DNA from 3 places in the Xylanibacillus composti genome. Region 2 is predicted to be linked to each of the others. Evidence: riboswitches for the same ligand, from Rfam matches in the RefSeq annotation. Region 2 holds a riboswitch; each other region holds the start of a gene.
The links. Region 2 has a riboswitch for cobalamin ahead of nrdI (class Ib ribonucleoside-diphosphate reductase assembly flavoprotein NrdI). Riboswitches for the same ligand answer to the same signal wherever they lie in the genome.

Region 1: it holds a riboswitch for cobalamin, as region 2 does, so the genes downstream of both, XYCOK13_RS02725 (ABC transporter substrate-binding protein) here and nrdI (class Ib ribonucleoside-diphosphate reductase assembly flavoprotein NrdI) in region 2, are expected to answer to the same signal.
Region 3: it holds a riboswitch for cobalamin, as region 2 does, so the genes downstream of both, XYCOK13_RS16830 (S-layer homology domain-containing protein) here and nrdI (class Ib ribonucleoside-diphosphate reductase assembly flavoprotein NrdI) in region 2, are expected to answer to the same signal.

The regions. Positions count from the first base shown of each region.
Region 1 covers NZ_BOVK01000006.1:193,676-196,951, reverse strand. Annotated here, with positions in the region: gene XYCOK13_RS02730 (FecCD family ABC transporter permease) at 1-908, opposite strand, end outside; gene XYCOK13_RS02725 (ABC transporter substrate-binding protein) at 920-1,936, opposite strand; cobalamin riboswitch at 2,131-2,324, opposite strand; gene cobT (nicotinate-nucleotide--dimethylbenzimidazole phosphoribosyltransferase) at 2,378-3,276, opposite strand, start outside.
Region 2 covers NZ_BOVK01000018.1:53,308-56,583, forward strand. Annotated here, with positions in the region: gene XYCOK13_RS07925 (hypothetical protein) at 1-1,007, shown strand, start outside; cobalamin riboswitch at 1,097-1,297, shown strand; gene nrdI (class Ib ribonucleoside-diphosphate reductase assembly flavoprotein NrdI) at 1,569-1,928, shown strand; gene nrdE (class 1b ribonucleoside-diphosphate reductase subunit alpha) at 1,915-3,276, shown strand, end outside.
Region 3 covers NZ_BOVK01000051.1:75,279-78,554, forward strand. Annotated here, with positions in the region: gene XYCOK13_RS16830 (S-layer homology domain-containing protein) at 1-1,502, opposite strand, end outside; cobalamin riboswitch at 1,716-1,910, opposite strand; gene XYCOK13_RS22445 (DUF3880 domain-containing protein) at 1,969-2,232, opposite strand; gene XYCOK13_RS16835 (adenosylcobalamin-dependent ribonucleoside-diphosphate reductase) at 2,445-3,276, opposite strand, start outside.

The DNA.
Region 1 (3,276 bases), on a different contig from region 2:
AGATAGGCCCCCCCAATGAGCATGGACAAGGGCAGCACGTGGCGATGATCGGGGCCTGTTACAAGACGTACAAGGTGGGGGATTACCAGCCCGACAAAGCCGATTGCCCCGGATACCGCGACAGAAGCGCCTGTCAGCAACGACGCGCCCAACAGAATCATCACTTTTTTTCTTCTGACACTGACACCCAAGTGCTCCGCGGACGCTTCGCCGAGGGCCAGGGCGTTTAATTCCCGCACATGCATAAGCAGCAAGAGCGCACCGATTATGGAAAAGGGAAGCAGGAGTTGCGCATAGCTCCACCCTCGCATGCCTACATTGCCCATAAGCCAATATAAAATTTGGCTCATGTCCTCACGCTGGCTCAGCGCGATAATCAAGGACACAATCGCACTCATGAAGGAAGTCATGATGACGCCTGATAAAATTATGGTTTCTACTGCAAAATTGCGACTGGACAAATGAGTCATGCCGAAAACAAGCACCAAGGCAACGAAACCGCCCAAGATCGCCATAACGGGAAGTGAGAACGAGCCCAATCCCCATAAAGTAAATTGAAAGAACAAGACCAATACCGCACCCAATGAAGCGCCCGATGAAACGCCGATAATATAGGGATCCGCCAATGGGTTGCGCAGCAGTCCCTGAAAGGCAGCGCCGGCCAGGGACAAGGAAGCGCCGATCAGCAAACCTAGCACAACGCGCGGTGCGCGAATATTCCAGATTATTAATTCTTGGCTAACCGGGATCTCGCTCATCCACGTCCAGCGAAGCACATGCTTGGCCAATATGGCCATAACCGTTTCGGCCGGAACCGTCACGCTGCTTGCCAACAGACCAAGAAGGGACGCGCCAATAGCGGTCCCTCCTGCGAATGCATACCAAAGCCATACTTTTCTCTTCATCATTGCCGAATTCCTCACGGTATGAAGATGTCCGGGTAGACGAATCTCGCCAGCTCTTCAACACCGTCTATTAGCCGCGGACCGGGTCGTGTCACAGTATCGCTGTCAACATCGTACACCTGCTGGTTGGCGACGGCCGGCACCTCAGCCCACCCCTCTCTGGCATATACCCCTTCGGACGGATTCTCTACATAGTATCCATACGTAGTTATGATGACATCCGGCATGAGGGAGACGATCTCCTCTTCCGTCATTTTCACCCAGCCAGTCTGATCGCCTGCCACATTCGCCGCATTAATGGCCTCGATCATCTCATGCATAAACGTCTCTTTGCCAGTAGTAAAAATGTCCGGCGCCGGCGATACCTCAATCCAAACGCGCTTCGGTGTTTCCACGGCTTCCGCCTTCGACTTGACCTCTGCCAATCGCTCCTGCATGTCCGCGATAATCGCTTCTGCCTTGTCCAACGTGCCAGTTGCCTTGCCGAACATGCGCATAGTCTCATAGGCATCCTCGAAGGATTTCGCTTCACCGGCTACAACAACATCAATGCCTGCTTGCCGGAACGTATTCAATACGTCGGCATGTGTCTTGAAATGATATTGCGATACCAGCGCCATGTCTGGCTGCAGCTCGATGATTCGCTCCACATTCATGGCCTGGCCGCCTAGTTTTTCCTTCTCTTGGGCCGCTGCCGGATAATTACAGAAATTGGATACTCCGATAATCTTGTCCCCAAGGCCGAGCGCGAACGCGATCTCGGTATTGCTTGAAAGCAGGGACACAATCGTTTGCGGTTCTTCCTCGATCGTAATTTCTTCACCGCTGCCGTCTACAAGCACCGCAGGAAACGCGGCTTCGTTCTCCTCGCTTCCAGAGGCGCTCTCTATACCAGCCGGAGGTTCAATCACAGTGGCTTCGTTCGAACCATTGCCCTCATTGCTTTCGTTTGCGCCGCAGCCAGCCATCAGTCCGACGGCCAGCATGAGTAGAAGCACACTAACTCCCCATTTTGTCCAATGCCTCTTCATGTCCATCCACCCTTTGCCGAAATTTCCACACAAAAAACGCCTATCCAGGCTGGAAAGGCGTCGCTCGACAATTACGATAACTGCAGACAAGCTCAGAGCAGGAACGGCCGATTTCATCCGTTTGATCGAACCTTGTAGGCTCGAAGCTTGTCCACATCATTTCGAAATTGAGAAGCGCCTCTCCTCGAAGGCCGCTTATCTAAGACAAGCAGGCAGGTCTACTGACTTCGCGCTTCTTCGCTGGACATCTCCCTTCCCATACATACGTACAGTGGATTGCCGGATGCTGCTCCACGCTTACAGTGGCGGGACCGTGCCGGATTTGCACCGGCTTCCCTTTTCACTCTGAACCTTTACATTCAGAGAACCATGCTTGTCAAATATTCGTTTTTTGTGCATGCCTTATTATAGGCAATCCCTTCCTAGATGTAAATAGCAGAATCAGGAGGGAGAACTCGCACCGGAAATACCGGCGCTCTCGAAGGTCGCCATCTCCGCCAGCATGCGCACAGCCGATTCCAACAGCGGATAAGCAACCGCCGCGCCGCTTCCTTCTCCCAGCCTTAGCTGCAAATCAAGCAGCGGCTCCAGCCCAAGCCATTCCAGCACCGCTTCATGCCCTGGTTCCTGCGACCGGTGACCGGCTATGAGATAGCCGCGTACACCGCTTGCCAGCTTGACAGCCAGTACCGCAGCAACCCCGCATATAAACCCGTCCAGCAGAACAGGTTTGCGGCGGGCCGCTGCCGCCAGGATCGCGCCAGTCATCGCGGCGATCTCCAGCCCGCCAATCTTGCTGATGATATCAAGCGCATCGGCGGGGTCGGGTTTTCGGGCCTCGAGCGCTCGCTGGATCAGCGCAGCCTTGCGCTTTCTCGCATCAGGATTTAGCCCCGTTCCTGCTCCGGTCAGCTCCTCCGTCGAACGACCAGTGATGACCGCCGCTATGGCAGTGCTGCTCGTCGTATTGCCGATCCCCATCTCCCCGGGTATGATGCATTCGGCTCCCTCTTCGATTAGCCGGGCTGCACTTTCTATTCCTGCCGCAATGGCCTCCACCGCCTCTTGGCGGCTCATGGCATCCTCACGCGCGAAATTGCCTGTCCCTTCGCGAACCTTGCGCTGCCTTACCCCCTCAACCTCCGACAGGTCCGCCGCTGTGCCGACATCCGTAATGTCCAGCTTGGCGCCGATTTGCCGGGCAAACACATTGATCGCTGCCCCGCCCGCCGCGAAATTGCGAACCATCTGGCCCGTCACTTCTTGAGGAAATGCAGATACGCCTTCTGCCACAATCCCGTGGTCTCCCGCAAACACGGCAATGCCGGGCGGGAAAATTC
Region 2 (3,276 bases):
TTGGCCTGCAGGGGGGAGGCCCCGTATTCACGATTGAGGACTGGTCCTCGATCGACAACAATCCGTACAGCGCAGACGGCCTTTCCTTCGACCCGGCGTATGAAGCCCGGCTGCATCGGCTGCTGAAGGCGGCCGACGAGATCGGCATGGTCGTGATTGTCAGTTTGTTCTATCAGGCGCAGATTCATCGGCTGCGAGACGGGGAGGCCGTACGGAACGCGATCAAGACCGCCTGCGGCATCCTGAAGAAGGGCGGATATACGAACGTAATCATTGAGGTGGCGAATGAATATGAGATCGCCGGCTTCCTCGCCTATCCGATCATCAGCTCGCATCAGGGGATGGCGTATTTAATCGAACTGGCCAGGGAAAGCTCGGGCGGCATGCCGACAGGCTCCAGCCTGATGGGCGGCGCGACGAATGAAGAAGTGGCGCGAGCCAGCGATGTCATCCTGATTCACGCCAATAATTGCACGCGTCAGGAATACTACAATATGATCCAAAAGGTGAGAGGCTGGCAGATGAACAAGCCCATTGTGTGCAATGAAGATTCACCGTGCATCGGCATGATGGAAGTCGCCTACAAGACCGCTACGTCCTGGGGATATTACAATAATCTGACCAAGCAGGAGCCGCCTGCCGATTGGGGCATTACCGAGGGAGAGGACACGTTCTTCGCCCGGCGGATGGCTGCCGGACTGGGCATTGAGCTGCCTCCGCTCGAAGAGGAGGAACAATTTGTGCTGCAGGGCTTTGAGCCGCATATGACCGTGGACAACAAGCGCTGGATTCGCCTCGCCAGTCTCTACCCGGAACGGATCGATTATGTGGAGTTTTTCCGCAATGGCGAGCTGGTGGACCTGGCTTTCAACGAGCCGTTCATGATTCGCAATCAGACGACCTGGATTCAGGACGCCTGGGTCATGACAGAGGAAGACAAGGAATGGAAGGCGGTCGTGCATTTGACAGATGGCCGCAGCATAGAGAAGAAAGTTACCCTGTCTTAACCGCTAGATTTGGCTATGACGTTCCCTTCGCTTCCGCTAGTTTTTTCATTGACAAATACAAGTTCTTGATATAGATTGTTAATTACCAACTATATATAGTATGTACAGGTGTTTTTTCATTCGATCGAATGAAAAGCTTAATAGGGAAGTCCGGTGCGAATCCGGCGCGGTCCCGCCACTGTATAAGCGGAGTGTTCGTTCAACATGCCACTGGCTGCGAAGCAAGCTGGGAAGGGGAACGGACATGTTGATGCCCAAGCCAGGAGACCTGCCTGTCCATGTTAGACACGACCCTGCGGTGAACAGGAAGGTGTCCGCTTTGTCCTTTTTGTGTGGCTTGTGACATGGTTTGCCCGCAATTGGCGCATTCGGCCCTTCTGTTGGCCGTATGCGCCTTTTTTGATGGCTTCCGTCAGCATGCGAGTGCTGGCGGCACAAAGAAACATGACGGGTCGGCATACATAAGCTCCTTGGCTGACGAAGCACGCGCCAAGAGCAGTCGTTGGGGTCAAGGGAGAACGAGCACCAGGATGCGAGAGGAACGAAAGGGGACAAACTGCGATGTTGATTGCTTATGATTCGAGGACTGGCAACGTGCGCCGGTTCATTGCAAAGCTGAATATGCCCGCTGTTCAGATCGATGATCAACTGTCATTGGACGAGCCCTTTGTGCTGGTGACCTATACGACCGGCTTCGGCCAAGTTCCGGACAAGGTCGATGCTTTTTTGAAGCGCAACTATCGTCGCATGCGCGGAGTGTCGGCAAGCGGCAACCGCAATTGGGGTGATCGGTTCGCGGCCAGCGCGGATCGCATTGCAGAGCTGTACGGAGTTCCTGTCGTCAGCAAGTTCGAGCTTTCCGGAACCCGCCAGGATGTGGATCAGTTTAGACAAGGAGTGAGCAGCATTGCGGCATATTGAACTGAACAATCGAATCATGCAGCGTGATCCAAATGGATTTTTCCAGCTGGACAAAGACCGCGAGGCCGTAGAAGTGTACATGGAAGAGGTGCGCAGCAAGAGCCTTTCGTTCCCGAACACGGCGGCCAAGATGAAATATATGATCGAGAACAATTACTATGAAAATGTCTATGAATACTATTCGCCGGAGGAAGTCGAGGACATCTACGCTTTGGCGCACAGCTATCCGTTCCAGTTTGCCTCCTATATGGCGGCCTCCAAGTTTTATAACGATTACGCGATGAGAAGCAACGACCGCGCCTACTACCTGGAGCACTTTCCGGACAGGGTTGCGATCGTTGCCCTCCATCTAGCCCGCGGGAATGCAGCCATTGCCCGGGAGCTCGTCTCCTCCATGATGGAACAGCGGCTGCAGCCGGCTACGCCGACTTTCCTGAATGCCGGCAAAAGCCGACGCGGCGAGATGGTGTCCTGCTTCTTATTGGAGATGGACGATTCGCTGAACTCGATCAACTATGTGCTGGGCACATGCATGCAGCTTTCCAAGATCGGCGGCGGGGTAGCCGTCAATCTGTCGAAGCTGCGCGGGCGCGGCGAGCCGATCAAGGAAGTTGAGGGCGCGGCGAAAGGCATCATGCCGGTGCTGAAGCTGATGGAGGATGCTTTCTCCTATGCGGATCAGATGGGGCAGCGCAAAGGCTCGGGTGCGGCCTACTATAACATTTTCGGCTGGGACGTCGTGGAATTCCTGGACAGCAAGAAGATTAATGCGGATGAGAAGATTCGCCTGAAGACGCTGTCGATCGGGCTGATCGTGCCGGACAAATTTTATAAGCTTGCGGAAGAGAACAAACCGCTTCATGTATTTGCGCCTTATTCCATTTACAAAGCTTATGGCATACATATGGACGATATGGATATGGACGAGATGTACGATCAGCTGCTGGCGGATGACCGGGTGCGCAAGAAGGCTGTCATGAGCGCGCGCGACATGCTTACCAAAATCGCCGCCGTCCAGCTGGAATCCGGTTACCCCTACATCATGAACAAGAGCAATGCGAATAAGGCTCATGCCCTGCGCAGCTTGGGCGCCATCAAGATGTCGAACCTGTGCACGGAAATTTTCCAGCTGCAGGAGACGTCCGAGATCGGCGATTACGGACAAGCGGATGTAATCCGTCGGGACATCAGCTGCAATCTGGCGTCCCTCAACATTGCCAATGTCATGGAGCGTCGCAAGGTGAGAGAGTCGGTGCATGAAGGCATGCTCGCCTTGACAGCGGTCAGCGACATGACAGAGGTCGCCAACGCGCCGGGCGTCGTCAAGGCCAATCGGGAGCTGCACTCT
Region 3 (3,276 bases), on a different contig from region 2:
ACTTCGCCATCTGTTTCATAGTAGGGAGTCAGCCCCTGGATGGCCATGGACGTGATGTCCGGGTCCGGAACCGATCCCCACAGCGCCCATCCGCCGGCATTCGCTCCGCCTTTGTTGACTTCCCGATCCAGAATATATTGAATGAGCTTCTCCCTAGTCGTTTGCTCGGCTACGCCTTCCAGCACAGGCACGTCAAAGTTTTGGGAATCCAGGGCGATCAGCGCGAAGATTGGCCCGTTGATGCCTTGCCTGATCACAAATTGGTAATCGGCCAGCGCTTCTTTAATATCATACCCGGCAACATTGCTGACATCTTTCCCGATCGCCACAAGCCCCAGCATTAATCTCGAATGCTCTGACCCTTTGTTGCGGTCGAGCTTGCCCGGGTGACTCGGATTGACCATCAATTGCTTGACGGCTTTCTCCACGTTCTCATAATAAAGGTCATAATATCCTTCCGGCACGGGATAATTCGCCCTGGCCAATGAGAGAATCGACCATTCGCCCCCTCCTGTGCCAAAGGTAGGGTTACGGACTGTTTGGACAAGGTAAGCCAGATTTTTGTTCAGTTGTTCTTTCGGTGCAGCCGCTTGCGGGTCGCCTTCCTCCTCGGGATAGCTTATCGCAACCGTGTAAAGAGTTGCCCCCGAAGAACTGTTCATGCTCGGCCACAGCGGATCGCCCACACCAATGATAATTTGGCTGCCTTCTGCAACAGGAATCGCTTCGGTCCGCTTATAGCCGGATGACGAAGCATCATAGGCATCCAAATAGACTCTAACTTGATAGTTCTTATTGGCTGCTGTTGGGGTTACCACAATTTCAGTGATCCCCTCATGGATATGTAGCGTATAAGTTGATTGTTCTCCGGAAAATTGCGGGGAAAGCTCGCCCGAATCAAAGAACAGCGATTTTAACGAAGTGTCCTGGTTATAAAAGGAGCCGCCAAGGTCCTCCCCATAGCCGTTAGTTGTATATAGGATGCTGATGATATCGCCATCTTCAATGCTCGTGGCACTGAAGCCCGCATTCGTAAACCAGTCATTCAGCGTGCCCATCCAACCGGACATAGGGCCTCCGTCGAATGCCGCCAAACCATGAATGTTTGATATATAGCCGGCAGCTACTCCTTCGGCGGCGATGTTGTTTTCAGCCAATGCTGTTTCCACAGCATCCATCATAGTAGCGCCGGCATGAATGTCCACCGGATACTGGTCCAGCAAGGTCCCTTCCCATGGCGCGCCGTCTGCGACCAAATATGTGCCATTCTCAATCGTCACATAGACCGTTCCGGCTTGCTCAATCTCCAGAGCCTCTGCCGTGAACAGATCGAATTCATCGAGATGTCCGGGGTCCTCCCCATAAACTTGTTCAGCTACAGTGGCTGCCTCATCTTGACTGAAAGACTCTGAATCGAGCTGTTCAGCTGCATGGACAGGATTTCCGCCAGCCTCGTATCCGCCCTCATCCGCATAGCTGGCCAAGCCATAAAACATATTCATGATTAACGCTAAAATTAAAACTATGGACCCTATTCTATAAAATGCTTTGAAATCGTTTGACATTGTTTTTTTGTCCTCCTGAATGATGAAAATTCACAAATCTTACGTGCAAAATAAAAACACCTCTTAACATAAGTTAAGAGGCATGAGAAAAATATGAAATCCGAAATCTCGCATTTTCCATTCATTCACCTCTCCATCGTCCGTAGAGTTACTTGGTGTAGGCAACAGGCAGGTCTTCTGGCTCAAGCATCATCATTCTTGCCGCCTTCCCAGTTTCCCAGTGGCATATGGCAAGAACTCCTCTTTTACAGTGGCGGGACCGCGTGGGAATTGCACCCACTTCCCTATTATCCAAGCACAACTCGATGATCGAATCATGCTCGGCACCTGTTCCAACGCTATTCAATTCTAGAACTATAAACTACTATAGCTTACTTTCCCGTTCCTGTCATTTCAATTCGAGCTATAGATTGATTCCCCAATCCAGATGAGCGCATGGGAAACCGAATGATCGATAATATTCCACCATCGACTTGCAGATCGTAAAAATAAAGTCCGGCTTCGACGTCTCGATGATGGCCATAACTATGGAATCCGTATACAGTGGGTCTTCAACAGACCAATAGATGTGCGGCAGACGGAATTGATCCACGCATTCGCGCAACCACTCTTGAATATATAAGGCCTGCTCATTTCCCCAGCCATTCGTAATGAAAGATCGCTGAATAGCCTAGATTTTCGAGGCTCTCTTTTCTCTAATTCCCTTATTAAGAAATCTTCCTATTTGATTCATCCGGATTTTTTCGACCGATTCTGCATGCTTGTCATGCGAAATCACCCTTAATAAAAAACTGGTCAAGCAACAGAAAAGTCGCCTGACCAGTTAACCAAAGTTCAGTTTATGGTATCTGTCTAACCCTGCATCTCAACAAACCTTCCTCAACTACATTTGCTGTATCCGCAGTTGGTGCAGTTTTTGCAGCCTTCGCTGTTAATGAGCGAGGCGCCGCCGCAGGAAGGACACAGGTCCAGCGATTGGCGAATGGTCGCATCGCCAGTATGCTCCGGCGCTTCTGCCGCCGGGGCGGGCGTTCCGTGATCCGCATTTCCTTCGTAATGCGCATAGCCGGAGGAGGCGCTGCCTGCTTCCAGGCGCTCCAAGTGAATTTCCAGCGACTTGGCAAGCGCGTCGGCGATCGATTCCACGCGGTTCGGGCCGAAGCCGATCGCGCCGGAGCCGCCGATACCCTTCAAGTGCTTGATAAGCAACCGTTCCTTCTGGCCATGGTCGCCATAGCGCAGGAACAGGGAGCACACCCGTCCGAGCGCCTCGGACATAGCGAACACGTCGGAGCCGGCCTTGCCCACGTTCAAGAAGATTTCGGACGGAATGCCGTCCAGATCGTTGATCGTAATATATGCTACACCCAGCGGGGTGTTGTACTTGTATGTCGAGCCGGACAGCACTTGCGGACGACGCTTGTACTGGCGGTCGAAAATTTGCTCTGTCTTGCTGTCGATATCCACCTTCAACGATTCACTGATCTGATCGAACGCCTTGACATCAGCATTCACAGCTGTTCCCTGATCGGCTTCAGCCTTTGCTGCCGGCTGCGCGGCTTCTTCCTTCTTCTCTTCTTTCTTGTCCGTATGGAGCACCTGCTGGTCGCGGCTGCCGTCACGGTAGATGGTTACGCCCTTGCAGCCAAGATCGAAGGCCAGCTCATACAGCTTCTTCGTCTCCTCGACCGTGAAGTCCGCCGGACAGTTC